DNA from 4 places in the Streptomyces nogalater genome. Region 3 is predicted to be linked to each of the others. Evidence: riboswitches for the same ligand, from Rfam matches in the RefSeq annotation. Region 3 holds a riboswitch; each other region holds the start of a gene.
The links. Region 3 has a riboswitch for cyclic di-AMP ahead of ABD350_RS23310 (M23 family metallopeptidase). Riboswitches for the same ligand answer to the same signal wherever they lie in the genome.
Positions count from the first base shown of each region.

Region 1: it holds a riboswitch for cyclic di-AMP, as region 3 does, so the genes downstream of both, ABD350_RS27285 (C40 family peptidase) here and ABD350_RS23310 (M23 family metallopeptidase) in region 3, are expected to answer to the same signal.
Region 2: it holds a riboswitch for cyclic di-AMP, as region 3 does, so the genes downstream of both, ABD350_RS11485 (transglycosylase SLT domain-containing protein) here and ABD350_RS23310 (M23 family metallopeptidase) in region 3, are expected to answer to the same signal.
Region 4: it holds a riboswitch for cyclic di-AMP, as region 3 does, so the genes downstream of both, ABD350_RS20975 (transglycosylase family protein) here and ABD350_RS23310 (M23 family metallopeptidase) in region 3, are expected to answer to the same signal.

Region 1 covers NZ_BAAASM010000043.1:58,237-65,670, reverse strand. The annotation lists gene ABD350_RS27295 (ATP-dependent Clp protease proteolytic subunit) at 1-138, shown strand, start outside; gene ABD350_RS27290 (hypothetical protein) at 146-451, shown strand; cyclic di-AMP (ydaO/yuaA leader) riboswitch at 892-1,033, shown strand; gene ABD350_RS27285 (C40 family peptidase) at 1,037-1,510, shown strand; gene ABD350_RS27280 (ATP-binding protein) at 2,380-2,847, opposite strand; gene ABD350_RS27275 (helix-turn-helix domain-containing protein) at 3,062-3,922, shown strand; gene ABD350_RS27270 (DUF397 domain-containing protein) at 3,932-4,153, shown strand; gene ABD350_RS27265 (8-amino-7-oxononanoate synthase) at 4,265-5,392, opposite strand; gene bioB (biotin synthase BioB) at 5,540-6,760, shown strand; gene ABD350_RS27255 (adenosylmethionine--8-amino-7-oxononanoate transaminase) at 6,753-7,434, shown strand, end outside.
Region 2 covers NZ_BAAASM010000013.1:42,416-49,849, forward strand. The annotation lists gene ABD350_RS11475 (LolA family protein) at 1-841, opposite strand, end outside; gene ABD350_RS11480 (polyprenyl synthetase family protein) at 1,156-2,166, opposite strand; cyclic di-AMP (ydaO/yuaA leader) riboswitch at 2,756-2,936, shown strand; gene ABD350_RS11485 (transglycosylase SLT domain-containing protein) at 2,939-3,427, shown strand; gene ABD350_RS11490 (HAD family hydrolase) at 3,457-4,269, opposite strand; gene fahA (fumarylacetoacetase) at 4,530-5,747, shown strand; gene ABD350_RS11500 (M56 family metallopeptidase) at 6,080-7,018, shown strand; gene recQ (DNA helicase RecQ) at 7,080-7,434, opposite strand, start outside.
Region 3 covers NZ_BAAASM010000035.1:41,240-48,673, reverse strand. The annotation lists gene ABD350_RS23315 (aldo/keto reductase) at 1-461, opposite strand, end outside; gene ABD350_RS23310 (M23 family metallopeptidase) at 579-1,625, opposite strand; cyclic di-AMP (ydaO/yuaA leader) riboswitch at 1,635-1,803, opposite strand; tRNA gene ABD350_RS23305 (tRNA-Met) at 2,149-2,222, shown strand; gene ABD350_RS23300 (dihydrofolate reductase family protein) at 2,309-3,442, opposite strand; gene ABD350_RS23295 (MarR family winged helix-turn-helix transcriptional regulator) at 3,535-4,044, shown strand; gene ABD350_RS23290 (GTP cyclohydrolase II) at 4,279-4,944, shown strand; gene ABD350_RS23285 (DHA2 family efflux MFS transporter permease subunit) at 5,006-6,445, opposite strand; gene ABD350_RS23280 (TetR/AcrR family transcriptional regulator) at 6,601-7,314, shown strand.
Region 4 covers NZ_BAAASM010000031.1:80,334-87,767, reverse strand. The annotation lists gene ABD350_RS20985 (FtsB family cell division protein) at 1-175, opposite strand, end outside; gene eno (phosphopyruvate hydratase) at 279-1,559, opposite strand; gene ABD350_RS20975 (transglycosylase family protein) at 1,916-2,647, opposite strand; cyclic di-AMP (ydaO/yuaA leader) riboswitch at 2,653-2,824, opposite strand; gene ABD350_RS20970 (transglycosylase family protein) at 3,008-4,150, opposite strand; gene ABD350_RS20965 (cytochrome P450 family protein) at 4,319-5,590, opposite strand; gene ABD350_RS20960 (nucleoside triphosphate pyrophosphohydrolase) at 6,065-7,105, opposite strand; gene ABD350_RS20955 (SurA N-terminal domain-containing protein) at 7,265-7,434, opposite strand, start outside.

The DNA of each region.
Region 1 (7,434 bases), on a different contig from region 3:
GGGCGCACGGCCGCGCAGGTCCACGAGGACCTGGAGCGTGACCTGATCCTGGACGCCCCCGGGGCGCTGGCGTACGGTCTGGTCGACGGCATCGTGCCCAGCCGCCGGGACACGCCCGGCGCACCGGACGCGAGGTGAGCCGCCCATGCTGCCGGACCTGCCACCGCTGCCCGCCCTGACCCGCGCCGAGGGCGAGTTGATCGATCGTTACCTGGAGGCCGTCGACCTGCTCGGCCGCGTCAATCCGGCCCGGCACGGAACCACCTACGGCGGGTTGCGCGCCGCCCAGGCGCTGGTGCGCAAGGCGGCAGAGCTGCGGGACGCGCTCGCGCTGATGCACCAGCGGGGCGAGACGGAGCTGCACGGGGACACGCTGGCACGGGCGCTGCGGGTGCTCGACGGCGAGCGCCGGGCCGCTCGCGTCGCGCTCCCGCCGGAAAGCGTCGGCTGAGGCGGACACCCCGCCCGGCCGGCGGCGCCGACGCGTCGACACGCGTCGTTCGGACCGGAGTTGAAACGGCCCGAACGACGTACCGCCGACCGGTGTACATCCCGATCGTTTTCCGGGCCTCCCGAGTTGCGCAACGCACGGGTCCGGGAATCGCCGGCGAGGGCATCGCCCCAGGTCCGGGGCTACGCCGATGATCTGACGGGGCCTCGAACAGAGCACTGTCCACCCGAACGGGTGAGTGGTGAGGAACACCACAAATCCCCGATTCCGTTGGGATTTTCAGACAGTTGTGAGCCAAGATCCCTGTCTGACGACAAGCCCCCGCCACCGCGGCGGGGCGATCCGGGCGGACGCCGAGTCCTGCCGCCGCCCGGATGACCGGTCGACGGAAGTGGATCGGCAGGAGTGGAGGACCCAAGCAAGGCGGGTTCGCCGGAACGGAAGTCCAGTCGTCCGACACAGGGTCGGGCGGGGGCGGAGGTTCCGGGCGGCCCTTGGGGTGAAGCCGTGGCAACGCGGCCGGGCTACTTCGCCAGCCCGAATCCGACAGGTCATCCTTCACAGGCGGCTGACGAAGGGTTGCGCATGACTGCGCTCAATCGAGTCCCGTCGCTGATGGCCCGGGCCGGTACGGCCTCGGCTCTCACCCTCGCCGCCGTGGGCGGCTCGATCGCGGTACCCGGTCTCGCCACCGACGCCTCCGCCGCGACGATCGCGTCGAAGGCACTCAAGGTCGCGGCCTCCAAGAAGGGCGCCCCATACCGGTGGGGCGCCACCGGACCGAACAGATTCGACTGCTCGGGGCTGACGCTGTACTCGTTCAAGAAGGCCGGCAAGAAGCTGCCGCGCACCGCCGCGCAGCAGTACAACAAGTCGCGCCACATCTCCGCCCGCAACCGCAAGGTCGGCGACCTGGTCTTCTTCCACTCGGGTTCCAGCGTCTACCACGTCGGCATCTACGCCGGCCACAACAAGATCTGGCACGCCCCGAAGACCGGGGACGTGGTGAAGCTCCAGAAGATCTGGACCAAGAGCGTCTGGTACGGCCGGGTCGGCTGACCCGCCCACGGCTGGGAGCGGCTCCGACAGCAGGGCCGCTCCAGCGCGCCGCGAGCGGCCCCTTGGACCTCCTGTGGCCCTCGGCGGCCCGGGGCCGACCACGACCACCTCGTGGCCCGCGCGGGCACCGGGCCACCGGCGCGCCGGCCTCCCCGAGGGCGGTCTCGTCCGGGGTCAGACGGGCAGGCTCGGGTCCGGAGGACAGGCTCGGGTCCGAGGGCTCGGCGAACCGCCACGGCCGCCTTCCGGGGCAGGCGGGCAGGCAGGCAGAGGCCCGGGGGCCCAGGGGCCGAGTGGCTGCCCGGTGGTCCGTCGGGACTGCCTGCCTCCGGCGGGGGCGCGCCCGGGCGAACGCCTGGCGGGTCCGCGCGGGGCCGCACGAAGCCTGCGCCCGACCGGCCGCACGGAGGCTGAAGGGCGCGCCCCGGGGAACGCCTGGCGGGTCGACGCGGGGCCGTCCGCAGCCGGGCCGGTCGCCCACCGCCCGCACAGGGACCGAACGGTCGCCCGGCACGCCGACACGGCTGTGTCCCGGGAAGAGCGGAAGCGTGGGAAACCCGAGCCCGCGAGCCTGCCCGGCACACAAGCCGGCTTCACCCCGGCGCCGGCAGGCGGGTGCGGACCCCGGCGAGTGACTCACGAGTCGGTGTGGAACCGCCCGAGGCCGAGCCACTCCGGCCGGCCGCATGGGGCGGCACTCGCTCAGTGGCCCCTCGCCCCCGCACACCCCGCCCCGGCCGACGCGCTCCCAACCCGCCCCGGCACGGTGCCTCGGCCCCGTGCCATAGAGAGGGGACGCATCCGCCCGTCAATGCCCTCCCCCGCACGGCCTCGCCGCCGTCAGGCCGGAAACGGGACTCCCCCAGGCGTCAGCCCGCCGGAGTCTCCGGTGGCCGGCCTGTGGGGAGGGGTGCCGTTGGCAGGGACCAGGGGAGTTCGATGGAGACCGTCTTGCCGCCCTCGTTGGTCGGGCGGACCCGGAGGCGGCCGCCGCACTCCGCGGTGAGCCAGCGGATGATCACCATGCCGCGCCCATTGTCCTGCTGGACCGCGGCGGGCAGTCTCTTCGGAAAGCGGGGATGGCTGTCCGTGACGCCGATGCGCAACTGTTCGTCATGGTGCAGCGCGATGTCGACAGTGAAGGTGGGTGACTGGCCGAAGGTGTGCTGTACGGCGTTGGTGGCGAGTTCGGACACGATGAGCCGGACGGTGTCGGCCGTCTCGGTGTCCGACGGCAGGCCCCACTCCGCGAGGGTGCCCACGACATAGGAGCGCGCGGCCGAGACCGAGGCGGGATCGCTCGGCAGAGTGACGGAGGCTTCCAGATGGTCTGCCATGGCGACGTCGTCCCTTTCCCAACGGGACCGCGGTCCGCCATACAGCGGTGGGTTCGAGTACGGTCCCGGACTGGTGCTTGTCCGTCAGACTGCCATCACCGGGACGGTCACGGGGGGCGATCCACCAAGATATGCATATATCTGTCGCTCGAAGCGGTGAACTCTGCGACGCGAGACCGTATAGGGGCGGTCCGGACGGAGTAAGGAGGAGCCCATGCAGAACGGTCCCGCGGTACGCCGCCGCAAGCTGGGCGCCGAACTGCGCACGCTGCGCACCGGCGCCGGGCTGACCAGTGGTGAGGCGGCCCGGCTGGTCGGCTGGCACCAGTCGAAGGTGAGCCGTATCGAGACCGGCGCCAGCGGCGTGAAACCGGCCGATTTACGGTTGCTGCTGGACGCCTACGGGGTGCGGGACAGGCATCTGCGCGAGTTGCTGCTGATACTGGCGGGGTCGGAGGAGACGAGCGGCCGGCACCGCTGGTGGCACGCCTACCGGGGCGTACTGCCGCCCACCTACCGCGATTTCATCAGCCTGGAGTCACAGGCGAGCGCGATGCGCACCCTGGAGACCACGGTGGTGCCCGGTCTGTTGCAGACCGCCGAGTACGCCCGCGCGGTGACCCGGGCCGCCGTGAAGGACCTGGACGAGGACCGCCTGGACACCCTGGTGGAGGTGCGGCTGGCCCGGCAGGACGTGCTGCGGTCGGATCCGCCGCTGGCGCTGAGCGCCGTACTGGACGAGGCGGTGCTGCGCCGCGAGGTGGGCGGTCCCGGGGTGATGGCCCGGCAGCGCCGGCGGCTGATGGAGGCCGCCCGCCTGCCGCAGGTACGGCTCCAGGTGCTGCCCTTCACGGCGGGGGCGCATATCGGCCTCACCGGGCCTTTCGTTATCTTCTCATTTCCGAGCACTGCTGATCTGGACGTGGTTGTTCTCGACCAGTTGACGAGTAGCCTCTACCTGGAACGGAAAGAAGACCTCATGGCCTACTCCGAGGCCTTCAGCACCCTTCAGTTCCACGCCCTTTCCCCCGAGGACTCGTTGGACTACATCGCCGGGATAGGTGACGGCGCGTAAGGAGGCACCATGTCAGCTCTGCCTCGGAACGTCCCTGCCAGTACCGATCTGCACGAGGTGCGCTGGCTGCGCAGCAGCCGCAGCACGGGCGCGAACAACTGCGTGGAGACGGCACGGCCGCGCTCCGGCCCCGCGGCCGGACTGCTCGCCGTGCGCGACTCGAAGGACCCCGCAGGACCCGCCCTGCTCTTCTCCCCGGAGAGCTGGACGGGCTTTGTCAGCGCCCTCTGACCACCCTCTGACCAACCCCCGACCGACCCCCGACCAACTTCTGTCCGCTCTCTGATCGGATTCGTTCAGTCTTTCGTCGTTTCGTGTGATGCACGGCCGTGTCACGCCGACTCATGGTCGCGTCTCGCCGATGACGCGTACAGCGCGTTCGATCTCGGCCCCGGAGAGATCCGCGCGGGCGGTCAGCCTCAGCCGTGAGATGCCGTCGGGCACGGAAGGAGGACGGAAACAGCCCACGGCCAGACCCGCCGAACGGCAGTCGGCCGCCCAGCGCACCGCCCGCTCCGGGGACGGAGCCCGCACGGAGACCACCGCGGCGTCCGGACGTACCGCCTCCAGACCCGCGGCGGTCAGCCGTGCGTGCAGTTCCGCGGCCACCTCGCGGGCGCGTGCCGCCCGTTCCGGCTCGCGCTCCAGCAGCCGCAGCGCCGCCAGCGCGGCACCGGCCGCCGCCGGCGCCAGGCCCGTGTCGAAGATGAACGTCCGGGCCGCGTTCACCAGGTGGTCGATCACCCGCGCCGGGCCCAGCACCACGCCGCCCTGACTGCCGAGCGACTTGGACAGGGTGGCCGTGACCACCACGTCGTCGGCGCCCGCGAGCCCGGCCGCGTACGGCGCGCCCCGGCCGCCGTCGCCCAGCACGCCGAGGCCGTGGGCGTCGTCCACCACCAGTCCCGCTCCGTACTCCCGGCAGGCGGCGGCCAGGTCGGCCAGCGGGGCGCGGTCCCCGTCGACCGAGAAGACCGTGTCCGAGACCACGATCGCCGCGCCCTCGCGCGTGCCCAGGGCCTTGCGCACCGCCTCGGGATCGGCGTGCCCGACGACCTGGGTCTCGCCCCGGGCGAGCCGGCAGCCGTCGATGAGGGAGGCGTGGTTGCCCGCGTCGGAGACGATCAGCGAGCCGTGCGGACCGAGTGTGGTGACCGCGGCCAGGTTCGCGGCGTACCCGGAGGAGAACACCAGGGCCGCCTCGAACCCGCAGAACGCGGCGAGCGCGCGCTCCAGTGCGGCGTGCAACTCGGTGCTGCCGGTGACCAGCCGGGAGCCGGTGGAGCCGCCGCCCCAGCGCCGGGCGGCCTCGGCGGCCCCCTCGGTGACCTCGGGATGGCGGGACAGACCCAGGTAGTCGTTGCTCGCCAGGTCCAGCAGCGGCGAGTCGGCGGGGCGCGGGCGCAGGGTGCGCACGAGTCCGGCGCGGCGGCGCGCCTCGGCCTGCTCGTCGATCCAGCCGAACGCCATGGGTCCTCCGGTGCTTTTGTAGGTATCGAACAGACCCTAGCCGCAGGGTCGGCCGCCCAGGGTGTGGCGATACCCACACGATCAGCGGGCTCTGTTGTGCCAAGTCTCCTTGGCCGGGAGCGGTCCCGTAGGACAGGATCGTGGCTCATGGACCTGCTGAACACGCTGGTGGACAAGGGGCTTCGGCGCGAGCTGCCGACGCGCGAGGAAGCGCTCGCCGTGCTGGCCACCTCCGATGACGACCTGCTCGACGTGGTGACCGCGGCCGGAAAGGTGCGCCGGCACTGGTTCGGGCGACGGGTGAAACTCAACTATCTGGTCAACCTCAAGTCGGGGCTGTGCCCCGAGGACTGCTCGTACTGCTCCCAGCGGCTGGGCTCCAAGGCCGACATCCTGAAGTACACCTGGCTCAAGCCGGACGAGGCGTCCCAGGCCGCCGCCGCGGGCCTCGCGGGCGGGGCCAAGCGGGTGTGTCTGGTGGCCAGCGGGCGCGGCCCGACCGACCGGGACGTGGACCGGGTCTCGGAGACCATCAAGGCGATCAAGGAGCAGAACGAGGACGTCGAGGTGTGCGCCTGCCTCGGCCTGCTCTCCGACGGCCAGGCCGAGCGGCTGCGCGCGGCGGGCGCGGACGCCTACAACCACAACCTCAACACCTCGGAGTCCACCTACGGGGACATCACCACCACCCACACGTACGCCGACCGGGTGGACACGGTGCGGAAGGCGCACGCGGCCGGTCTGTCCGCCTGCTCGGGTCTCATCGCCGGCATGGGCGAGAGCGACGAGGACCTGGTGGACGTGGTGTTCTCGCTGCGCGAGCTGGACCCGGACTCGGTGCCGGTGAACTTCCTGATCCCGTTCGAGGGCACTCCGCTGGCCAAGGAGTGGAACCTCACCCCGCAGCGCTGTCTGCGGATCCTGGCGATGGTCCGGTTCGTCTGCCCGGACGTGGAGGTGCGTATCGCGGGCGGCCGCGAGGTCCATCTGCGCAGCATGCAGCCGCTGGCGCTGCACCTGGCCAACTCCATCTTCCTCGGCGACTACCTGACCAGCGAGGGCCAGGCAGGCAAGGCCGACCTGGAGATGATCGCGGACGCCGGCTTCGAGGTGGAGGGCGCCGGGGAGGTGACCCTGCCGGAGCACCGGGCCGACGCCGCGCACGGCTGCGGCTCGCACGCAAAGGCGGGCTGCGGGTCGCAGGCGGAGGCGGGGTGCGGCTCGCACGCCGGGGCGGACTGCGGGTCGCACGCGGGCGGCGGGGTGTGCGGCACGGCGAGCGTGCCGGCCTCGGCGGCCGAGCCGCGCACCGACCTCGTCGCCGTCCGCCGCCGGGGTGCCGGCACGGACCTCGCGCCCAATGCCTGAGCCGGGCGTCGCGGAGCTGCTGGAGCTGGACCGGCGGCATGTGTGGCATCCCTACGGTCCGATGCCCGGCCGGGTGGACCCGCTCGTCGTGGAGTCGGCGAGCGGGGTCCGGCTGCGGCTGGCGGACGGTTCCGGCGAGCTGGTCGACGGCATGTCGTCGTGGTGGTCGGCCATCCACGGCTACAACCACCCGGTCCTCAACGAGGCCGCACGCGAGCAGCTGGGCCGGATGAGCCATGTGATGTTCGGCGGGCTCACGCACGAGCCCGCCGTCCGGCTCGCGAAGCTCCTGGTCGACCTGTCGCCGGACGGCCTGGAGCATGTCTTCCTGGCCGACTCGGGGTCCGTGTCGGTCGAGGTCGCGGTGAAGATGTGTCTGCAGTACTGGCGTTCGCTCGGCCGGCCGGCCAAGCGGCGGCTGCTGACCTGGCGGGGCGGCTACCACGGTGACACCTGGCAGCCGATGTCGGTGTGCGACCCCGAGGGCGGGATGCACGAGCTGTGGACCGGCGTGCTGCCGCGCCAGGTGTTCGCGGACCCGCCGCCGGCCGCGTACGAGGAGTCGTACGCCGAGCACCTGCGGGAGCTGATCGCCCGGCACGCCGACGAGCTGGCCGCGGTGATCGTGGAGCCGGTGGTGCAGGGCGCGGGCGGGATGCGCTTCCACTCCCCCG
Region 2 (7,434 bases), on a different contig from region 3:
CGGCCGGCCGGCCGAACGAGACCTGGGTGAAGCCGGCGTCGACCACGGCGGCCCCGCCGCTCCTCGGGGTGAGCGTGAACTTCAGCGGCATCCAGGTCTTCGCGTCCACGGCGATGCTGATCGCACCGACCGTGGTGCCGGACTGCCGGGGCCGGATCAGCAGCTTGTAGGCGTCGCGGCCGGCCACCTGCGCGGTGCCGTCGACGGTGACGGACGTGGTGTCGTCCACCGCCTTCAGCGCCTCGTCGGCGAAGTCCTTCGGGGTGGCCGGCGGCTCTGCCCGACGCTCCTTGCCGGACCCGGCCGCGGTGGAGTGGTAGACCTCGTTGCTCTTGCTGTCGTAGCCCCAGACGTCCTTGCCGTCGTGGATGAGGCTGTACTCGGCGCCGCGCTCCAGCAGCGACATCTTCTGCCGGTCCGGGCCGTCGGCGGCGACCCGCAGGGTGTGCATGCCGGACGCCAGCTCGGTGAGCCTGGACCGCGGGTCGGCGGAGGAGCCGTCGCCGGAGCCGCCGTGGTCCGCGCCGGAGAGCAGGCCGTCCTCCAGGCCGCCGAGGTCCGGCAGGCCGAGGTCGGTGGTGATCTTCACGGTGCCGGACAGCTGTTGCACGTCCGACCTGGCCATCTTCTCGATGAGCTGCTGTGCGGTGATCTTCGGCAGGTCGGGGTCGCCGGAGTCGGCGAGCGCCGGGACGAGCCCGATCGTGGCCGCCGCCACCCCCACCACCGCGACGGGAACGCCGTACCGGGCGGCCTTGCGCCGGCCGGAGCGCGGGGCCCCGTCCCGCGCGGCGTCCTCGTGCGCGGCGCCCACTGCGTCGTCGGATTCGTACGGTGCCATGTGTGCCTTACCTCCGTCGTCGGCGGCGGCTGTTCTCACGCTGGTCAACCCTGAGCCGCCATTCTCACCCGAATCGATGAGTCGTGGTGATTCCTGCGGTTTCCATATGACCAAATCCGCCGAGCGGAAGCGTCAACCCTCGGAGGCAACTGCGCCTACGCCTGCGGTATGACACCGGACGGCGGCGTCCCCCTACGACCCGTAGGGGTCGCCGGGGTCGCGGGGGGAGGCCGCGTCCATGCGGGGGACGCCGGGATCCGGCCATGCGAGGGGTGCGGGGCCACCGGAGGGACGGACGGGGTGGGCGGGCCGGGTCAGCCGGCGCGGTGGACCACCGCGTCGCACAGCTCCATCAGCGCAGCCTTGGCGCCGCACTCCGGCAGCGGGGCCAGCGCGGACCGCGCCTCCTCCGCGTACCGGACCGTGTCCCGGCGGGCCTGCTCCAGCGCGGGGTGGGCGCGCAGCGCGGCCAGCGCCCGGGCGTGCCGGGTGTCGTCGCTGAGGTCGGAGTCCAGCAGTTCGCACAGCGCGATGTCCTCGGCCAGCCCGAGCCGGGCGGCCCGCTCGCGCAGCCGGAGCACCGGAAGCGTCGGGATGCCCTCGCGCAGGTCGGTGCCCGGGGTCTTGCCGGACTCGTGGGAGTCGGAGGCGATGTCCAGGACGTCGTCCGCCAGCTGGAAGGCGACGCCGAGCCGTTCGCCGTACTGGGTGAGCACGTCCACGACCCGCTCGCCGGCGCCGGACATCATCGCGCCGAACCGGCAGGACACCGCCACCAGGGAGCCGGTCTTGCCGGCCAGCACGTCCAGGTAGTGCTCGACCGGGTCGCGGCCGTCCGAGGGGCCCGCGGTCTCCAGGATCTGCCCGGTGACCAGCCGTTCGAACGCCAGGGCCTGCACCCGGACCGCCTCCGGGCCGAGGTCGGCGAGGATCTGGGAGGCGCGGGCGAAGAGGAAGTCGCCGGTGAGGACCGCGACGGAGTTGCCCCAGCGGGTGTTGGCGCTGTCCACTCCGCGCCGTACGGCCGCCTCGTCCATGACGTCGTCGTGGTAGAGCGTGGCCAGGTGGGTCAGCTCCACGACCACGGCCGACGGCACGACGCCCGGCGCGTACGGGTCGCCGAACTGGGCGGCGAGCATCACGAGCAGTGGCCGGAATCGTTTCCCGCCGGCCCGCACGAGGTGCTGCGCGGCCTCGGTGATGAACGGGACCTCGCTCTTGGTGGCATCGAGCAAGCCTTCCTCGACAGCCGCCAATCCGGCCTGGACATCGGCTTCGAGAGCCTGGTCCCGCACGCTCAGCCCGAACGGCCCGACGACGGTCACGAGGGGTCTCCTGTCTGCTGGTGTCTGCTGGCGATTACACGGTTTGTCGATAGGTCGCTGCCATCACTCAAGTCAGCGTATCCGGTCCTGTTTCGATCACCGATAGCGCCCACCGGTCCAGCCCGGGTGGTATCGGACCATGACCGGCATGGTTTTGATCACACGGTAATAAGGGACATATATCGACTTAACGGTAATCCGGATGCCGTGTCGCGACCTCTCCACACCTTCCTCACCCTCACCCCTCCCCCGTCGGCCTCCAGGGCAACGACGCGCGCCCCACTCCGGGTTCCACCACTACTCGGACTTCAGGCCTGAATAGCCCTAATCCCCCATGTCCGATTTGAAGTCTTTTGCCATTTCGTGAATTGGGTCACTCGCCCCAGCTCGCCCGCGCCGCCCGCCACGCCCCCGCCACGCCTTGCCCCGTCGGCGAGTTGAGGATTGGCATTCGCAAAGGATCAAGCCCCTCAAACGACATCGATCAAGACCAAATGGCGCCTTGTATGAATCCGGTACTTGTTCCCGACATGTGCTCTCGCATACGTTCCGGGCCGTCGGGTGGACGCCTAATCCTGCCGCCGCCCGCGTAACCCATTCACGAACTCATTCGTACGGCAGGAGCGGGGGACCCAGGTAAGTCGCCGCGCCGGACGGCATACGCCGCACCGGAACGGCTCGGGGTGAAGCCGTGCCTCCTTCCGGGCACGGCCGGGCACCTCCCCGCCCGAACCCGACAGCTCACCTCGCAGGCGCCGGAGAGGAACTTTCGATGCCTGCTGCCGCTCAGCACCGCCGTACCCGGAACACCCGCCTCGTCCGCACCCTCGCCGCCGCCTGCACCGGCGCCGCCGTCCTCGCCCTGCCGCTCATCGGCGCGACCGGCGCGTCCGCCGCCACCACCGCGGCCCCGGCGGTGGCCACCACCCCCGCCGGATACCCGGACAACCTCGACGGCTGGATCCGCGAATCGCTCGCGATCATGGCCGAGAAGAACATCCCGGGCACCTACAACGGCATCCACCGCAACATCATCCGCGAGTCCTCCGGCAACCCGTCGGCCATCAACCTCTGGGACTCCAACGCGGCCAAGGGCATCCCGTCCAAGGGCCTGCTCCAGGTCATCGACCCCACCTTCAACGCGTACCACGTCGCCGGAACGTCCTTCGACATCTACGACCCGGTCGCGAACATCACCGCCGCCTGCAACTACGCGGCGGACCGGTACGGCTCGATCGACAACGTCTTCGGCGCCTACTGACCGGACCGGCCGCCCGGCCCCTGACGCGGTCAGGCGGCCGGGAACAGTCTTTCGAGGACGACGGCGACCCCGTCGTCCTCGTTCGACACCGTGACCTCGTCGGCCACCGCCTTCAGCTCGGGATGTGCGCCGGCCATGGCCACACCGCGCGCCGCCCAGCGGAACATCGGGATGTCGTTGGGCATGTCACCGAAGGCCAGGGCCCGTTCGGCACCGATCCCCAGCCGCTCGGCGGCCAGCGCCAGACCGGTCGCCTTCGTCACCCCGCTCGGCTGGAGCTCCACGGTGCCCGGCCCCGACATGGTGACGCTCGCCAGCGAGCCCACCGCCGAGCGCGCCACGGCCGCCAGCTCGTCGTCGGACAGCTCGGCGTGACGCAGCAGCACCTTGCTGATGGGCTCGGCCCACAGATCGGCGCGCCGGCCGACCCGGACCGCGGGCAGCGTCGGATGCGGCATCCGGTAGCCGGGCTCGATCAGCGTGAGCCCGTCCTCGCCGTCCTGGTCGACCGCCGCGTACACCTGCCCCACCTCCGCCTCGACCTTGCCGAGCGCGGTCTCCGCCAGCTCCCGGTCCAGCCGGACCGACCACAGCAGCCGGCCCGCCCGGGCGTCGTAGACCTGCGCGCCCTGCCCGCACACCGCCAGTGAGGTGCAGCCGAGGCGCGTGAGCAGGGGCCGCACCCGTGGCGCAGGGCGGCCGGTGACCACCAGGTGCCGGGCCCCGGCCCGCGCCACCCGCGCGAGCGCGGCGAGCGACCGGTCGGAGACGGTGTCGTCGCCGCGCAGCAGCGTTCCGTCCAGGTCAGTGGCGATGAGGGCATATGCCGGGGTGGATGCCATGCCCAGAGAATACGGACCCCGGGCCCCGCCGACTCATCCCTCGCTCCCCTCTCCCGCCGTACCGCCCGCCCCCAAGTGCCGCCCGCGCAGGGCTCGGTGGCGAAAACCCACCGGACTGTCACGGCCCGGGCGAGCACCCTTTCGAGCAAACCCCCGGGCGCGGGGACCACTGCCCATGACAGGCGTGTCGGCCGTAACGTGTGCCCGACCCCATGGAACGCTTCGCCATGCATGGCACGGATGAGAGTGAGGCAGCACCCATGCCCCCCTTCGACGTCCCCGAGGGCGACCCCTTCGGCCCGCACAACCTCCCCTACGGCGTGTTCTCGCCCACCGGCAGCACGGAGCGGAGGATCGGCGTCCGGCTCGGGAACCACGTCCTCGACGCGGGCGCCACGGCGGCGGCGGTCGGCTCGCCCCACCAGGCGCTGCTCGCCGCCCCCACCCTCAACCCGCTGCTGGCCGCCGGCCGCGCCACCTGGTCGGAGATACGGCGGGCCGTCACCTCCTGGGTCACCGACCCGGCGCACCGCCCGACGGTCGAGCCGCTGTTCCACCCCCTGTCCGAGGTGACGCTGCACCTGCCCTTCGAGGTGGCGGACTACGTCGACTTCTACGCCTCGGAACACCACGCCCGCAACGTCGGCCGGATCTTCCGCCCGGACGCCGAGGACAGCCTCACCCCCAACTGGAAGCACCTGCCGATCGGTTACCACGGCCGCGCCGGCACGGTCGTCGTCTCCGGCACGGACGTCGTACGGCCGGCCGGGCAGCGCAAGGGCCCCGCCGACCCCGCGCCCGTCTTCGGCCCGTCGGTCCGGCTGGACATCGAGGCCGAGGTCGGCTTCGTCGTGGGCGTGCCGTCCCGGCAGGGCCGCCCGGTGGCGCTCGGCGACTTCCGCGAGCACGTCTTCGGGCTCTGCCTGCTCAACGACTGGTCCGCGCGGGACATCCAGGCCTGGGAGTACGTCCCGCTCGGCCCGTTCCTCGGCAAGTCCTTCGCCACCTCGGTCTCGGCGTGGATCACCCCGCTGGAGGCGCTGAAGCACGCGCGCCTGGCCCCTCCGGAGCGCACCCACCCGCTGCTGCCCTACCTGGACGACACGGCCCCCGGCGTCGAACCCGGCGGCTACGACCTCCGTATCTCCGTCGCGGTCAACGGCCAGGTGGTCTCCGAACCGCCGTTCTCCACCATGTACTGGACCGCCGCCCAGCAGCTCGCCCATATGACGGTCAACGGCGCCTCGCTGCGCACCGGCGACCTGTACGGCTCGGGCACGGTGAGCGGCCCGGCCGAGGACCAGCGGGGCTCGCTGCTGGAGCTGACCTGGAACGGTCGTGACCCCCTCGAACTCCCGGACGGCAAGCGGACGTTCCTGGAGGACGGGGACGTGGTGACCCTGTCGGCCTGGGCCCCCGGACCGGACGGCCACCGGATCGGACTGGGCGAGGTCACGGGCCGCGTCGTGGCGGACTGAGGCACTGGTACGACGGGCGGCTCGCGGACGGCCCGTGACCGTGCCCGTCCGCGCCCGCCTGTCTGTTGGCCTGTCTGTCTGCCGGGCGCCGTCCCTGGCGGCGTCCGGCACGCCGCCGGGCCGGGACCCTGTTCCGGCCCCGCCGAACTCCCCTCTCCCACCTGGACTTTCGCCGTCACACCCGGTCGGTTCGCCACCGGCACCTGACTCGCACCGCCCTTCTTCGCCATACTGACAGGGACACGCGTCCGCACCCCGCGCGGCCGTGCGACGCGTGCCCCCGCACCACCCCGTACCCGCACACCTTTCCGACCAGGAACCGGAGCCCCGGCATGACCGTCTGCCTGCTCCTGCTGAGCGTCGTCGGCCTGACGGCCGCCGTACCGGCGCCCCGCGCGCTGACCCGGGCGGCCTGGCCCGAACGGGAACCCGTGGTCGCGCTGTGGGTATGGCAGTGTCTGGTCGCCACCGTCCTGCTGTGCTGTCTGACCGCGCTGGTCCTGGGCGCGGCGGCCGTCTTCCACACCGTCCGCGACCGCGTGTTCGCCCCCGCGCCGCCCGCCGTCACCGCCGCCTACGACCTGTCCACCACCCCCGTGTGGGCCACCGCCCTCACCCTGCTGCTGGCCTGCGGAGCCGCCTGGACGACGGCGATGCTGGCCCGCGAGCTGTTCGAGGCCCGCCGCAGCCGGGGCCAGGCCCGGGCGCAGCTGCGCGAACGCGCCCCCGAACTGCCGCCGGGTCTGCGGGCGCCGCGCGGACCGATGCTGGTGCTGGAGGACGAGTACCCGGACGCCTGGTGGATGCCGGGGCACCCGCCGCAGCTCGTCGTCACCACCGGGGCGCTGCACCGCCTCACCGACCTCCAGCTCGACGCCGTCCTCACCCACGAACGCGGACACGCCCGCGCCCACCACGACTGGCTGCTGCACCTGTCCGCCGCGCTCGCCACGGGCTTCCCGCGCGTGCCGCTCTTCGCCCACTTCTGCGACCAGACGCACCGCCTGGTCGAGCTGGCCGCCGACGACGCGGCCTCCCGGCGCTGCGGGCACCTCACCACCGCGCTCGCCCTGATCGAGCTGAACCAGCACCGGGGCGTGCTCTCCTGCGCCTCCAGCCGCCGGCTGCTGGGCGAGCGCGTGGACCGGCTGCTGGAACCGCCGCCCCGGCTGCTGCGCCGGCACCGGGCGCTGACCACGACGGTGGCCGCGCTGGTGCCGCTGCTGCCGCTGCTGATCACCTTCGCTCCCGGGCTGACGGCACTGTCCTGACGGCACCTGACGGCACTGTCCCGACGGCGCTCGTCCCGAGCGTCCTGGCGGCCGGGGCGGGCTATACCCAGTCCGGCTCCGGCTCCGGCTCGTCGGCCGGCTCGGGCCAGTGGGCGTCCTCCGGTGCGCCGGCGGGGGCGGGCGGCGCGGCGCCGTCCAGGGAGGCCAGCACCCGGAGCACGCCCTCGCCGTACGTCGCCAGCTTCTTCTCGCCGACGCCGTTCACCGTGCCCAGCTCCCGCACCGAGCCGGGCCACCGGGTCACGATCTCCCGGAGGGTCGCGTCGTGGAAGATGACATACGCCGGGACACCCTGTTCCCGGGCCTCCTCGGCGCGCCAGGCCCGCAGGGCCTCGAAGGCGGGAAGCAGCGCCTCGGGCAGCTCGGCCGCGGCGGCCTTGGCCTTGCCGGCACCG
Region 3 (7,434 bases):
GCGGCGATGTGCCGGACCTTGCCGGCCTTCACCAGCTCGTCCAGCGCGCCGATGATCTCCTCGACCGGCACCTCGGGCTGGTCGAAGTGGGTGTAGTAGAGGTCGATGTAGTCGGTGCCCAGGCGGCGCAGCGAGGCGTCGGCGGCGGCCTTGATGTTGGCGGCGGACAGGCCCTGGAACTCGGGGTGCTGGCTGACCTTCGTCGCGACGACCACGTCCGAGCGGTTGCCGCGGGCCTGGAGCCACTTGCCGAGGAGGGTCTCGGACTCGCCGCCCTTGTTGCCCTCGGCCCAGGCCGAGTACACGTCGGCGGTGTCGACGAAGTTGCCGCCGGCCGCGGTGTAGGCGTCGAGGACGGCGAAGGAGGTCTGCTCGTCGGCGGTCCAGCCGAAGACGTTGCCGCCCAGGGAGAGCGGGAAGACCTCAAGGTCGGAGGAGCCGAGTTTACGAAGTGTCGTCATACGACGTGCCAACGCCGGCGGGGGCCGATCGCATCCCTCCGACGGCGCAGGATTCCCGCTTTCCGGAAGAACCGCCAGGGCCTTCCGGAGAACCGTCGGGGCTTTCCGCGGGAACCGTCAGGGGGTGAGGCCCTTGTCGCGCAGCCACGCCATCGGGTCGATGCCGGCGGGCGCGCCGCCGGGGTGGACCTCGAAGTGCAGGTGCGGGCCGGTGACGTTGCCGGTGGCGCCGACGCGGCCGATGACCTCGCCGGTGGTGACCTTCTGGCCGGCCGAGACACTGATCGAGGACTGGTGGCAGAACCACAGCTCGGTGCCGTCGTCCAGGGTCAGGACGGTGCGGTAGCCGTAGGCGCCGGCCCAGCCCGCCTCGGTGATCGTGCCGCTGTGCACGGCCTTGATCAGGGTGCCGGTGGGGGCGGCGAAGTCCAGGCCGGTGTGGTGGCCGGAGGACCACATCGAGCCGGCCTGCCCGAACATCGAGGTGATCGTGTACGAGGAGGTGGGCAGCGCGTACTGCTTGGCCAGCTCGGCCAGCCGCTTCTCCTCGGCCGCCTTCTCGGCCTCGGCCTCCGCCTTCTCCTTGGCGGCGGCGGCCTTGGCGGCGGCCTCCTGTTCGGCCTTGGCGGCGGCGTCGGCAGTCTGCTTCTCGGCGGCGGCGAGCGCGGCCGCGGCGGCCCTGCTGTCGGCCTGGCCCTGCTGCTGCTCGGCCTGCGCCATGATCCGGTTGCGCAGCACCTCGCCCGCGTCGGCGCTGTCCTGGCCCGTGTCGGAGGCCACGGCGACGGTGGCGAGCGTGGGGGCCGCGGCGGCCTCGGCGGGCCGGTCGTCACCGGAGCCGTCCTGGAAGAGGGAGCCGACCGAGGGCAGGTCCGGCATGGAGAGGGAGACCGGCGGCTTGCCGGTGTTGGCGCTGGCCATGCCGCCCGCGCCGACCGCGGCCATGACACCGACGCCGAGGACGGTGGAGCTGCGCGCGAAACCGCCGCGCTGCTTGGCGACCCGGTGCCGGCCGCGGACCGGGGCGACGGTGTCCTCGGTGGGGTTCCACTCCTCCCAGGGGCCCTCGTCGGCGCGGTAGGCGCCGTAGCCGAAGGTCTCGGGTTCGGGCTCGTGCTGTGCCGGTATGGACGGGGCTTCGGGGCCAGGCCGGTTGGACGCCACGCGGGCGTACTCCTTTCCTTCCTCCGCCTACCGGGTTAGCTGACGGGTTCGGAGCAGGAAGGTCTCCTACGCGCGTATATCCGGTCGTGGACTCGCGTGAGTACACGGCGGTATCCGCGTGATTCACCCCAAGGTGGTGGTTCCCCGGTTCCCTCGCGGGATTCGGCGCGTGCGCACGGAGCCGCCTCTTGTGACGGCTGGGACGACCGCGCTGCGTTATCGAACGTTAATAGACCTGACAGTCACTTTCCAAGCCGGTCCCCTTGATCATTAACGTTTTTACCGGTGGAGTTATCAGCAACTATCCCGTCAAGCCGGACAAGTTGACCGGCGCTCAGAAGCCGTCAGCAGTCACCCGGGATTTGATGGTGACTCAGTTGTTATGTGTGCGCGCTCGCCCGATCACCTTGTGTGACACCCGCGACCGCCTGGGCGTGACCGCCCGGGGGGAGGCCCGTCACGGGGGCCGCGGAAACCGGTGTGCGAACCATCCCGCACATGGCGTACACTGGAGTCACAACGACGCGGGGTGGAGCAGCTCGGTAGCTCGCTGGGCTCATAACCCAGAGGTCGCAGGTTCAAATCCTGTCCCCGCTACTGAAGGCCCAGGGCCCGGAATCCCAAGGATTCCGGGCCCTGGGTGTATGCGCGCCCGGGACGGTCTCAGTCAGGACGGGCGGCCCTCAGCCCGGCAGATGGGCATTCGGTGCCTTCGCGAGATTCTCCAGCTCCGGCAGTACGACGACCCGTGCCCCCGCCGCCCTCAGTACGCCCGTCCCGTCGGCCGCCTCGACGAACGTGTCCGGCTCCCGCCAGGCGGTGACCACCCGGCGCACCCCCGCCCGCAGGATCAGCTCGGCACACGGCGCCGGCCGGGAGGCACGGCGGGCGCACGGCTCCAGGCTGGAGTACACCGTGGCGCCGGGCAGCCGCGGGTCGGCCGGGTCGGTCTTCGCCAGCGCCGCCTCCTCCGCGTGCACCACCGGGTCACCGCCCTCGCGCGAGTGTCCCCGGGCCAGTTCCGTGCCGTCGGCGGCGACCACGACCGCGCCCACGCTGAACGCCGTCCGGGAAGGCGGGCACAGGGCGGCCAGTTCACAGGCGGTGCGCAGCCAGTGGCGGTCGGCGGCGGTGGCGGCCGTACCGGAGCCGGGCGCCGTGGGCGCGTAGCGCGTGAGGACGACGTCCTCGATCCGGCGGGTTTCCAGCAGGCGCAGGCGCCCCCCTTGGTAGGCGCCCGGCCCGAACAGCCGCGGGGCCGCCGGATCGCCGACGAACAGCGGGGCGAGGACCAGCTGGAGTTCATCGGCCAGGCCCTGCTGGAGCAGCTGGGTGTGGACCGTGCCACCGCCCTCCACCATCAGGCGCCGCACCCCGCGCACCTCGTGCAGATGCTCCAGCAGGGCCCGCCAGTCCAGGGCGGGGCCGAGCGGGACGACATCGGCGGTGTCCCCGAGGAGGCGGGCGGCCCGTACGGCGCCCCGGTCGGTGGCGTAGACGAGCTTGTCGCCGCCGGTGTGCCAGAAGTTCGCCGCCGGGTCGAGGTCGCCGGAGCCGGTGACGGTGACCTTCAGCGGGTACTCCGGGCGGCCCGCCGCACGCCGGGCCGCGCGCCGCTCGGCGGAGTTGACCAGCAGGCGGGGGTTGTCGGCGCGGATCGTGCCGGCCCCGACGAGGAGGGCGTCGACGGAGGCCCGTACCCCGTCGACCCGGTCGAAGTCGGCCGGGCCGGACAGCAGGAGCCGTTCGGGGCCGGTGTCGTCCAGGTAGCCGTCGAGGGAGACGGCGGCGGACAGCAGCACGTACGGCAGGGACATCGGCGCTCTTTCCTCCGGAGGCGGCGGGGCCGGCGGCGGGGCGGGTCCGCAGGCGACTTGGTTCAAGTTTTAAACAAACCTACACTGGCGGCATGACGACCCGCTGGCTCACGCCCGAGGAGCAGCGCGCCTGGCGCGCCTACATCGCCGCCTCCCGCCTCCTGGAGGACGCGATCGACCGGCAGCTCCAGCAGGAGGGCGGCATGCCGCACCTGTTCTACTCGGTACTGTCCAGCCTGTCCGACACCCCCGGCCGGCGGCTGCGCATGACCGACCTCGCGGAGGCGCTGAAGATCACCCGCAGCCGGCTGACGTACGTGGTGAACCGGCTGGAGCGGGACGGTCTGGTGCGCCGGGAGAACTGCCCCGAGGACAAGCGCGCCTCGCTCGCGGTGCTGACGGACGAGGGGATGGCCGTCCTGGAGCGTACGGCGCCCGGGCATGTCGAGACGGTCCGCTCGCTGCTGTTCGACCGGCTCACCGAGGAGCAGGTGGGGCAGCTGGAGGCGATCTGCACGGGGATCGCGCACGGGCTGCAGGGCGAGGGGGCCGCGGCGGGGGCGGACGACGTTCCCTGGCGCCGCCGTTCGTCCTGCTCCTGACCCCGGCCCCGCGGGCCGCCCGTCTGCCGTCCAGCTCCTGCCCGCCAGCCGTCCAGCTCCTGCCCGCCGGCCGTCCGTCTGCTGTCCGTCCGCCGCCCTCCGCTGCCCATCGGCCGGCCGTCTGCGCGGCGGCGGCCGCTCGGCGAGGACGATTGCTTTAACTTTTAAGCATGGGGTAGGGTCCCTGTCGAACCACTGCTTCAAATCTGAAGCACATGCCCCGGAGGGATCCGCATGCCCGACATTCCCGCCGACATCCCCGCCGCCACCCCGCGCGCCCGCGTCCGGGTACCGCTGCGCTTCGCCGACGGCTACGGAGCCGACGCGGAACTCGTCACCTTCCACGGTCTCACCGACGGCCGGGAGCACCTCGCCGTCGTCCTCGGCGACCCGGGCCCCGTCCCGCTGGTGCGGCTGCACTCCGAGTGCCTGACCGGGGACGTCTTCGGCTCGGCCCGCTGCGACTGCGGCCCGCAGCTGCGCGAGGCGGTCGAGCGCGTCGCCGACCGCGGCGGGATCCTGCTGTACCTCCGCCAGGAGGGCCGGGGCATCGGCCTCTACAACAAGCTCGACGCGTACGCCCTCCAGGACGAGGGGCTCGACACCTACGAGGCGAACGCCGCCCTCGGCCTGCCGGAGGACGCCCGCGACTACACGGCCGCCGCCCAGATGCTCACCGCCCTCGGCGTCACGGAGCTGGACCTGCTGTCCAACAACCCCGACAAGGCGGCGCAGTTGCGCGCGCTGGGCATCGCCGTCCGGGACCGGGTGCCCACCGGCGTCTTCACCACCGCCCACAACATCCACTATCTGCGCGCCAAGGCCCTCCGGACCCGGCACACCCTGCCGCTGACCGAACTCACGGAACTCACGGAACTCACGGACCTCACGGCGGGCTGACGGGCCGTCGGACGACCGGACAGCCGGACAGCCGGACGGCCGCCGGGCTCAGCCGTGCCACTCAGCCGTGCCGTTCGCCCGGGAGGCGTAGCGCGGCCGGTACCGCGAGGGCGAGCAGCACCGCCGCCACGGCGTAGGTGAGCCGGAAGCCGGCCGGGTCCGGGCCGGCCGCCCCGAGCAGCACGGACAGCAGGGCCGTACCGACCGACGCGGCGAGCTGGGCGTTGATGCTCAGCGCGGTGCTCGCCCCGGCCAGCCGGTCCGCAGGCAGATCACGGCTCGCGGTGGTCATCGTCGGCATCAGCGTCATCCCGGCGCCCACGCCCATCACCATCCCCGCGACGACGACCCGCCATGACGCGACCCCGGGCGTGCCGGTCTGCCAGGCCAGCAGGGCCATGCCGAGGGCGCCCACCGCGCACCCCGCCGCGATCAGCAGGCGCGGGGCGACCCGGTCGACCCGGCGCGCCGCGATCTGCATCGTCGTACCGACCACGAGCCCGACCGGCGCGCCGAGCAGCCCGGCCGCCGTGGCGCTCAGGCCCCGCTCCTGCTGCCAGTACAGCGGGCCGAGCAGCATCGAGCCGAAGTAGCCGCAGGTGAACGGTGCGAGCGTGGCGACACCGGCGGCGAAGGTACGGTCCCGCAGCAGCCGCAGGTCCAGCAGCGGCGCGCGGACGGTGAGCGCCCGCCGTACGAAGGCCGCGGCGAGCACCGCACCGGCGAGCGTGGGTATCAGCGCGCCGGGGGCCGTGAAGTCCCCGCGCTCGCCGCCGCGCGACAGGCCGAACAGCAGCAGGGCCAGGCCGGGCGAGAGCATCAGCAGACCGGGGAGGTCCAGCCGGGGCCGGTCGGTGCGGGGGGTGCGCGGGGCATCCTTCGGCAGCAGACGTGCCGCGAGGGAGAGGGCCAGGGCGCCGACGGGCAGGTTGATCAGGAAGATCCACTGCCAGGAGGCGGCGTCGAGCAGCCATCCGCCGAGCACGGGGCCGGCGACCGGGCCGACCAGGATCGGCAGTCCCAGCAGCGCCATCGCGCGGCCGAGCCGGGCCCGGTCGGCGACCCGCATGCCCATCGCCATGCCGACCGGCTGGAGCAGTCCGCCGCCCAGCCCCTGCACCGCGCGGAACGCGATCAGGCTGGCCGCGTCCCAGGCGCAGGCGGCGAGCAGCGAGCCCAGCGTGAACAGGCCGAGCGCGAGCACGTAGGTGCGCTTGGCCCCGATGCGGGCCATCGCCCAGGCGGCGACCGGGATGACGGCGGCGAGCGCGAGCGTGTACGCGGTCGCGGTCCACTGGATGGTCTCCAGCGGGGCCCCGAAGGACTCCGAGAGGTGGCGCAGCGCGACATTGACGATCGTCATGTCGAGCACGGACATGACGGTGCCGAGGACCACGACGATCACGACGCGGTAGAGGGCGGTGGGCGGTGGGGCGGGCGCCCCGGCGCCGGCCGGGCCGGACTCCGCGTGGGCCCCGGTGACGGAATCGGTATCGGACACGGACGTCCCCCTCTGAGCGTTCCGGTGGCGGGCGACCGCGTCCGGCGAGCGCCCCGGCAGCAAAGTACAACGCCCGTTGTAGAAATTACAACGAGCGTTGTAGTTCGGTTAGGGTGGCTGATCAGCCAGGGAGCCAGGGAATCAGGGAGGCGCGGATGGGCGAGACGAACGAGCCGGACGAGACGGACGAGACGGACGAGGCGCGGCAGGAGCGGACGCGGGCCGAGGTCTCGCCGCGCAAGCTGCGCAAGCGGGAGGACATCGCGAGCGCCGCCTGCGCGGTCTTCGGCCGCGAGGGCTATGCGCGCGCCTCGGTCGACGCGCTCGCCGCCGCGGCCGGGGTCTCCACCCGCACGCTCTACAACCACTTCCCCGGCGGCAAGGCGCAGCTCTTCGAGGCGGTCGTCACCTGGACGTCGAGCGAGGTCCGCGACGCCCAACTCGCGTGCCTGCGCGCCGTGCTGGACCCCGAGCGCCCGCCGCACCCCGAGGACCTCGAACGCGACCTCGTCTCCCTGGCCCGCGGGCTCCTCCGGCTCATGGCCGAGTACGCGTACCACTTCGCCCTGGTCCGCCACATCCACGCGGAGGCCGACCATGTGCCGCCCGAGGTCCTCACGGCCTGGCACGAGGCCGGGCCGGCACCGGTCGCCCGGGCGCTCACCGAGGCACTGGCCCGCCTGGAGGACGCCGGCCTGCTCGACCTGCACGGCGACGCGGCCCTGGCGGCGGGCCACTTCACGGCCCTGATCTCCCACACGATCATCCAGTTCACCCACTACGGCGTACTGCCCCTGCCCACCACCGAACAGGACCGCCTGATCCGTGGCGGTGTGTCGGCGTTCCTCCGGGCCTACCGGGCAGGGTGACCGATGACCTGGGCGGGAGGGCGTGCGCGGGAGCGGATCGTCGGAGCTCATCAGTCGGTATGGCGTGGACAGTGTTGATGGACACGGTGCACCCGCCGTGCGACGCGGTGCCTGAGTCCT
Region 4 (7,434 bases), on a different contig from region 3:
CGAGGGCGACGACCATCGTGCACAGCACCAGTGCGAGCAGCGCCGCGCGGCCGGTGAGCCGGGAGCGGCGGGCCTGCCGTCTGGTCTGGGAGCGGTAGACACGGGCCGCGGTCTGCTCGCCGAGCAGCCTGATCCTGGTCGCGGTGGAGAACCGGTCACGGTCCTTCACGCCCATCTTCCCCGCCTCCCGTCACACGCGCGTACGTCCCCGGACACGGTACGGGACCGGGTGCGGGGACGTACGTACGACTGGCTAGGACGTTAGCCCGGGCAGGCGCTCAGCCCTTGAAGCGCGGGAAGGCGCTGCGGCCGGCGTACACCGCGGCGTCGTCGAGGATCTCCTCGATGCGCAGCAGCTGGTTGTACTTGGCGACGCGCTCGGAGCGGGCCGGGGCGCCGGTCTTGATCTGGCCGCAGTTGGTGGCGACGGCCAGGTCGGCGATGGTGACGTCCTCGGTCTCGCCGGAGCGGTGGGACATCATGCACTTGTAGCCGTTGCGCTGGGCCAGCTCGACGGCGTCCAGGGTCTCGGTCAGCGAGCCGATCTGGTTGACCTTGACCAGCAGGGCGTTGGCGGCGCCCTCCTCGATGCCCTTGGCCAGGCGCTCCGGGTTGGTCACGAACAGGTCGTCGCCGACCAGCTGGACCTTGTCGCCGAGCTTGGCGGTGATGGTCTTCCAGCCCTCCCAGTCGTCCTCGAAGAGCGGGTCCTCGATGGAGACCAGCGGGTACGCCTCGACCAGCTCGGCGTAGTACTCGGTCATCTCGGAGGCGGTGCGGTTCTTGCCCTCGAAGACGTACGAGCCGTCCTTGTAGAACTCGGACGCGGCGACGTCGAGCGCCAGGGCGATCTGCTCGCCGGGGGTGTAGCCGGCCTCCTTGATCGCCTCCAGGATGAGGTCGAGGGCCTCACGGTTGGAGCCGAGGTTCGGGGCGAAGCCGCCCTCGTCGCCGAGGCCGGTGGACAGGCCCTTGTTCTTCAGGACCTTCTTCAGGGTGTGGTAGACCTCGGCACCCCAGCGCAGGGCCTCGGAGAAGGACTCCGCGCCGATCGGGGCGATCATGAACTCCTGGATGTCCACGTTGGAGTCGGCGTGCGAGCCGCCGTTCAGGATGTTCATCATCGGCACCGGCAGCAGGTGCGCGTTCGGGCCGCCCAGGTAGCGGAAGAGCGGCAGGTCGCTGGCCTCGGAGGCGGCGTGGGCGACGGCGAGCGAGACACCGAGGATGGCGTTGGCGCCGAGGGAGCCCTTGTTGTCGGTGGCGTCCAGGTCGAACATGGCCTGGTCGATCAGGCGCTGCTCGGTGGCGTCGTAGCCGACCAGCTCGGGGCCGATCTGCTCGATGACGGCGAGGACGGCCTTCTCGACGCCCTTGCCCTGGTAACGGTTCGGGTCACCGTCGCGCAGCTCGATGGCCTCGAAGGCGCCGGTCGAGGCGCCGGACGGCACGGCGGCACGACCCGTGCTGCCGTCGTCGAGGCCGACCTCGACCTCGACCGTGGGGTTGCCTCGGGAGTCCAGGATTTCCCGGGCTACGACGACGTCGATGGACGGCACGAGCATCTCCTTCTTGGATGTGACGCTGGAAGTGCGGGGCTGGTGTGCCTTGCGACTAGAGCCTAACCGTCCCGGGCCGCTCGGCCGGCGACCGACCGCCCCGTGGACAGAGCGACCGTACCGTTTGTTTCCATTCGAAACAAAGGGGTCCCGGCCGGTTCCGGGCGAAGGGGCGCCGGGCGGACGCGGAAAAACCCCGTCCCGGCGCGTACGGGGGAACACGCGCCGGGACGGGGAGCCCCTGGGGGACGGGGGTGGCCCGCACGGCCCTTCGGTGAGCGGCCGGCCTGTGCGGGCCTCGCAGCCTCCCGTGGGCCCGCCGGGATGTGCGGGCCGCCGGGCCGGGGGCCGGGGGGTTACTTCAGGTGGAGCTGCTGGCCCGGGTAGATCAGGTCGGCGTCCTGGACGATGTCCTTGTTCAGCTCGAACAGCTTCTGCCAGCCGCCGGCGACCTTGTGCCGCGCGGCGACGGTGCTGAGCGTGTCGCCCTCGACCACCTTGTACTCGCCGTCGCCCTTCTGGACCTTCTTGCCGGTCGGGGTGGTGACGGTCTTGCCCGCGCTCTTGGACGTGGAGGCGGCCGGGCGCTCGGCGGAGCGGGAGGCGGCCTGCTGGTCGGTGGAGCGGGTGGTGGTGCCCGAGTCCTGGGTGGACGGGGAGGAGGGGGTGGAGGGGGTGGACGGCGCGGGGGCGCTCGGGGCCGAGCCGTTGTACGGGGTGCCCGACAGGCCTGTGCCGCACACCGGCCAGGCGCCCTTGCCCTGCGAGGCGAGGACCTTCTCGGCGACGGCTATCTGCTGGGACTTGCTCGCCTTGTCGGCGGTGGAGGCGTACTGCGTGCCGCCGTACGCGGCCCAGGTGGAGGCGGAGAACTGCAGACCGCCGTAGTAGCCGTTGCCGGTGTTGATGGACCAGTTGCCGCCGGACTCGCACTGGGCGACCGCGTCCCACTGGGAGGCGGTGGCGGCGGAGGCGTTGCCGGCCGCCATCAGCGGGGCGGCGACGGCGGCGCCGGTGACACCGGCGAGCGTGACGGCGCGGACGGCCTTGGACGGACGACGGTGCTTGCCCTTGCCGGTAAACAGCATGGATCGATTCCCCTCACCGACGCCTGCGAGGTGAGCTGTCGGGTTCGGGCCGGTTGAGTTGCCCGGCCGCGTCCGCTTTCGCGTGACACGGCTTCACCCCCAGCCGGTCCCAGCCTCAACTGCTGGGCCCGGCACTTACCTTGGGTCCCCCGCTCCTGCCTACGGCGCTTGACGCGACGACTGTTCCCGGACGACCGCCGGCAGGATTCGGCGTGGCGGATACCGGGGCTCGTGGTGACGAGCGGCCTCGACCGTAGACAGGTGATCGCCGGAATTTCAAAGACGATCAGGGCTTCTGAGACTCATCCCACACTTTCGCCAAACCGGACATTCAGGCGTTAAGTAGGGCGCCAAGTCCCGCTACTTTGCGCCCGTTTCGCCCTGGACATCCAGGGTCTGACCGGCGGCGATGTGATTCGGGTCGGCGCCGATGGCCTTCTTGTTGCCGGCGTACAGCGCGCGCCATCCGCCGTCGACGTCAAGGGAGTCGGCGATGGAGGACAGCGAGTCGCCCTGGCGGACGGTGTAGGTGTCCGGTTCACGGGACGCGTGACGGCCGGACGAGGCGTCGTGCTGACCGTTTGTCACGCTTTCGTCCGCGCTCGGGCCCCGGTGGCGCCCGCCGGTGCCGACGGCGCCGGTGTCGACCAGGCTCCAAGACCCGGCCGCCTGCTGCGGGTTGCCCACGGTCCCGACGTCCGGCGTGGCCGTCGGGAAGCCGCCCGGGCCCTGCGAACCGCCGATGTCGGGCGTGGGGGACTTGTCGGACTCGGGGGTGTCGGTCCCGGCGGAACCGGGGGTCTCGCCGGTGCCCTTGCCCGTTTCCCTGTCCGCGTCTTCGCCGGCGGCCTTGTCCGCGCCCTTGTCGCCCTTGTCGCCGTTGTCGCCCTTGACGTCCTTGTTGCCCTTGTCCTGCTTGGTGGACGGCGTGCCGGTCGGCTCCGCGGAGGAGCCGGATCCCGGGTCGGCAGTGGAGCCGGTGGAGGGCGACGCGTCCGGCGAGCCGGACGGGGTGGAGGTCCCGGGGGTCGCGGACGTGCCGGAGTCGCCGGCCGGTCCGGACGAGTCCTCGGAACCGCCGGTGTCACCGGAGCCGCCGACGCCCGTGTCGACGTCCACGGACCCCGAGTTCCGCGTCAGGCCGGACAGCAGGGCGCAGGTGGCCCAGGGGGCGGTGCCCCGGTCGGCCAGGATCTTCTCGGCGACGGCGATCTGCTGCTGACGGCTGGCCTGGTCGGCGCTGGTCGCGTACTGGCCGCCGCCGTACTTGTCCCAGTCCTCCTGCGAGATCTGCAGGCCGCCGTAGTAACCGCTTCCGTTGTCCGCGCTCCAGGAGCCGCCGCTCTCGCACTCGGCCACCTTGTCCCACGTGGTGCCGTCGGCCGCGTTGGCGCTCGCGGCGCCGAGCAGCGGGATGGCGATGGCGGAGCCGGTCACTCCGGCCGCGACGAGGAGGGCCGGAGCCTGGCGGGGGCGACGGTGTCGACCGTTCCCGGAGAGCATGCAGAAGCCTTTCGAGCGACAGCAGGACCGGCGCGGCGGTCGGAGCCGCTCGCCGCGCTGATGGGTGAACGTATCGGCAGACGATCACTTGTCACAAGTTCATGCCGCACAGATCACGTGAAGATCACAGAGTTGAGAAAGTGTCAGGTTTCTCTGGAGAGGCTGTGTTCAGGCGGTCGGCGTGAACTTCACCGGCAGGGTGCGCAGGCCGCGCATGATGAGCCCGCCGCGCCAGCGCAGGTCGGCCGGATCGGCGGCGAGCCGCAGGTCGGGCAGGCGGTTGAACAGGGCGGCCAGCGCGGTCTGACCCTCCAGCCGGGCGAGCGGCGCGCCCAGGCAGTAGTGGATGCCGTGGCCGTAACCGAGGTGCTGGTTGTCGCGGCGGGCGAGGTCCAGCACATCCGGGTCGGCGAACCGCTCCGGGTCCCGGTCGGCGGCGGCGAGGACGACGAGCACCGGGTCGCCCTGCGCTATGCCCTGCCCGCCGATGGTCAGCGGTTCGGTGGCGAACCGCCAGGTGGCCAGCTCCACCGGGCCGTCGAAGCGCAGGAGTTCCTCCACGCCCGTCTCCAGCAGGTCGCGTTCGCCGCGGGCCAGGGAGTCCTGCAGCCGGGCGCGCTGGCCGGGGTGGGTGAGCAGGGCGTAGGTGCCGTTGCCGATGAGGTTGACGGTCGTCTCGAAGCCGGCGAACAGCAGGATGAAGGCCATGGCGGCGGCCTCGTTCTCGGTGAGGTGCTCACCGTGGTCGGAGGCGCGGATGAGACCGGAGATCAGGTCCTCGCCGGGCGCGGGCGTGGCGGACAGCGCCTCGCGCTTCTTGTGGATCAGCTCGGCGAGGTAGCCGCGCATCTTCTTCACGGACCGCGCGACCCCTCCCCTCGGTCCTCCCCCGTGCCGGATCATCATGCCCGCCCAGTCCCGGAAGTCGTCCTGGTCCTCGCGCGGGACGCCGAGCAGGTCGCAGATGGCGTAGATGGGCAGCGGGAAGGCGAACTCATGGATGAGGTCGGCGGAGCCGGTCTTCGCGAACCGGTCGATGAGCTGGTCGGTCAGCTCCCGCACCCGGGGGGCGAACTCGGCGACCCGGCGCGGGGTGAACGCCTTGCTGACCAGCCTGCGCAGCCGGGTGTGGTCCGGCGGGTCGATGTTCAGCAGATGCGTCATCAGCTCGGCCTTGCGCTCGCCGGGGATGCCGGTCTTGCCCTTGGCGTGCGCGGGCTCGTCGTGGTGGGCCGGGTTCTTGCTCAGCCGCGGGTCGGCCAGGGCCTGCCGGGCGTCGGCGTACCGGGTGACCAGCCATGCCTCCACCCCGCTCGGCAGCCGCGTGCGGTGCACGGGGGCGTGCTCGCGCAGCCAGGCGTAGGCGGGGTAGGGGTCGGCGGCGAACTCCCACGTGAAGAGGGCGGGGGCCGGCTGGTCGGGGTGGTGCTGGTCGCTCACACCTCGACCGTATCCGCCCCGGCACCCACCTCGCCGATCGCCTTGGGGGGTGGCGGGATGGTCCGGGTCGGCGGACACCTTGCGGGGCGACTTCGGAGCGGCGGGACAGCCGGGGCGACGGACACCTTGCGGAGCGCCTTCGGAGCGGCGGGACAGCCGGGGCGACGGACACCTTGCGGAGCGCCTTCGGAGCGGCGGGACAGCCAGGACGGCGGGCGCCTCGGGGAGCGCCTTCGGGACGGGGGGCGACCCGGGGTGGCGGGTCGGTGGATCGGCCGGGCTCGTCGTACCGGTGGTGTACCTGCTCGTCCTCGCCGTGCCGGTCGCGCGGGGGGCCGGGGCGTTGGGCGTCGGGCGTAGGGGTTGCCGGTTCGCCGGCTCCGGGTGCCCGTGGCCTGCTTCGGGGACACTTCCGCTTTTCCGCCCCGCCGTACTGGGGCGGGAGGGATCCCGAGGTGCCGGTGGGTGATCCGCCTATCCCTCGTCCTCCTCCGCGTCACCGGCCGCGCGCGCCGCCTCGCCGGCCTTGATCGCGTCCCGGTACACCCGGGCCGCCGCCCGCAGCGCCGCCTCCGGATCGACGCCGTCCGCCTCGGCGCCGACCGCGAGCGCCAGCAGTTCGTACCCGATGCCCTCGCCGCGGGGCAGGGGCACCTCCAGGCCCGCCGTACGGACGCGGGAGGCGAGCTTGGCGGCCAGGGCCAGGCCGGGCTGGCCGAGCGGGACGCCTTCCGTGACCGAGGTGCGCCGCTTCTCGTCGGCTTTCACGCGCAGCCACTGCGCCCTGACGTCCTCCGGGGTCTCGGCCCGCTCGTCACCGAAGATGTGCGGGTGCCGGCGGATGAGCTTGGCGACGATGCCGCCGGCCACGTCGTCGATGGAGAACGGCGCGTCCGGGTCCTCCTCGGCGATCCGGGAGTGGAAGACGACCTGGAGGAGGACGTCGCCCAGTTCCTCGCGCAGTTCCACGCGGTCGCCGGCCTCGATCGCCTCGACCAGTTCGTAGGCCTCCTCGATGCCGTACTTGGCCAGGCCCTCGTGGGTCTGCCGGGACGACCAGGGGCACTCGGCGCGGATGCGATCCATGACCTGCACCAGGTCCAGCAGACGGGCGCCGGGCAGGTCGTAGGAGGCGGGGAGCAGCTCCAGCTCCGGCATGGCGACCCGGCCGGAGCCGGCCAGCCGGGCGAGGCCGTCGGTGAGCTCCGGTTCGCCCTCGCCGGTCGCCACGACCACCACCGTCCGGCCGCCGGCACAGGCGTCGACCAGTTCCCGCGCGGTGGGGGACGCCTGCGTCACCGCTATCCCGGCCTCGCGCAGATACGGCAGCTGCGGGTGCGTGCCGTCCGCGCACAGCACGGTGTCGGCGGCGCGCAGGGCCTGCCAGGCGGGCCAGGACAGCAGGCCGGGGGCGACGCGGTGGCTGGTGGTCAGCAGGACGATGCGGCCGGGGGCTGCTTCCCGGCCGGGGGCGGGGCTGGGTTCGGGGCGGGCTTCGGCGCTGGATTCGTTCACGATCCGAACGTAACCCACGGCACGCGAGGGTGGGACGAGTTATCCACAGGGCCAGGGTGCTCGTGTGATCGTACGATCGGAACGCTTGCTTCCGGTTCCGGTTTCGGTTCCGGATGCGGATGCGGATGCGGACCAGGCCGCCGTCCGGCCCCGGCCCGCCTACGTCGTCACCGGCTGGCCGCCCGCCGCCGTGGCCTCCCGGACCCATGGTGTCTTCGCGTCCACCCGGCTGCTCTTCTGCACGTCCCAGGTGCCGTAGCGCGGGTTGAGGTCGACGTGGAGGTCGGTGGACGCCTTGGACAGAGCCTTCCAGAACGCGGGCTGACTGG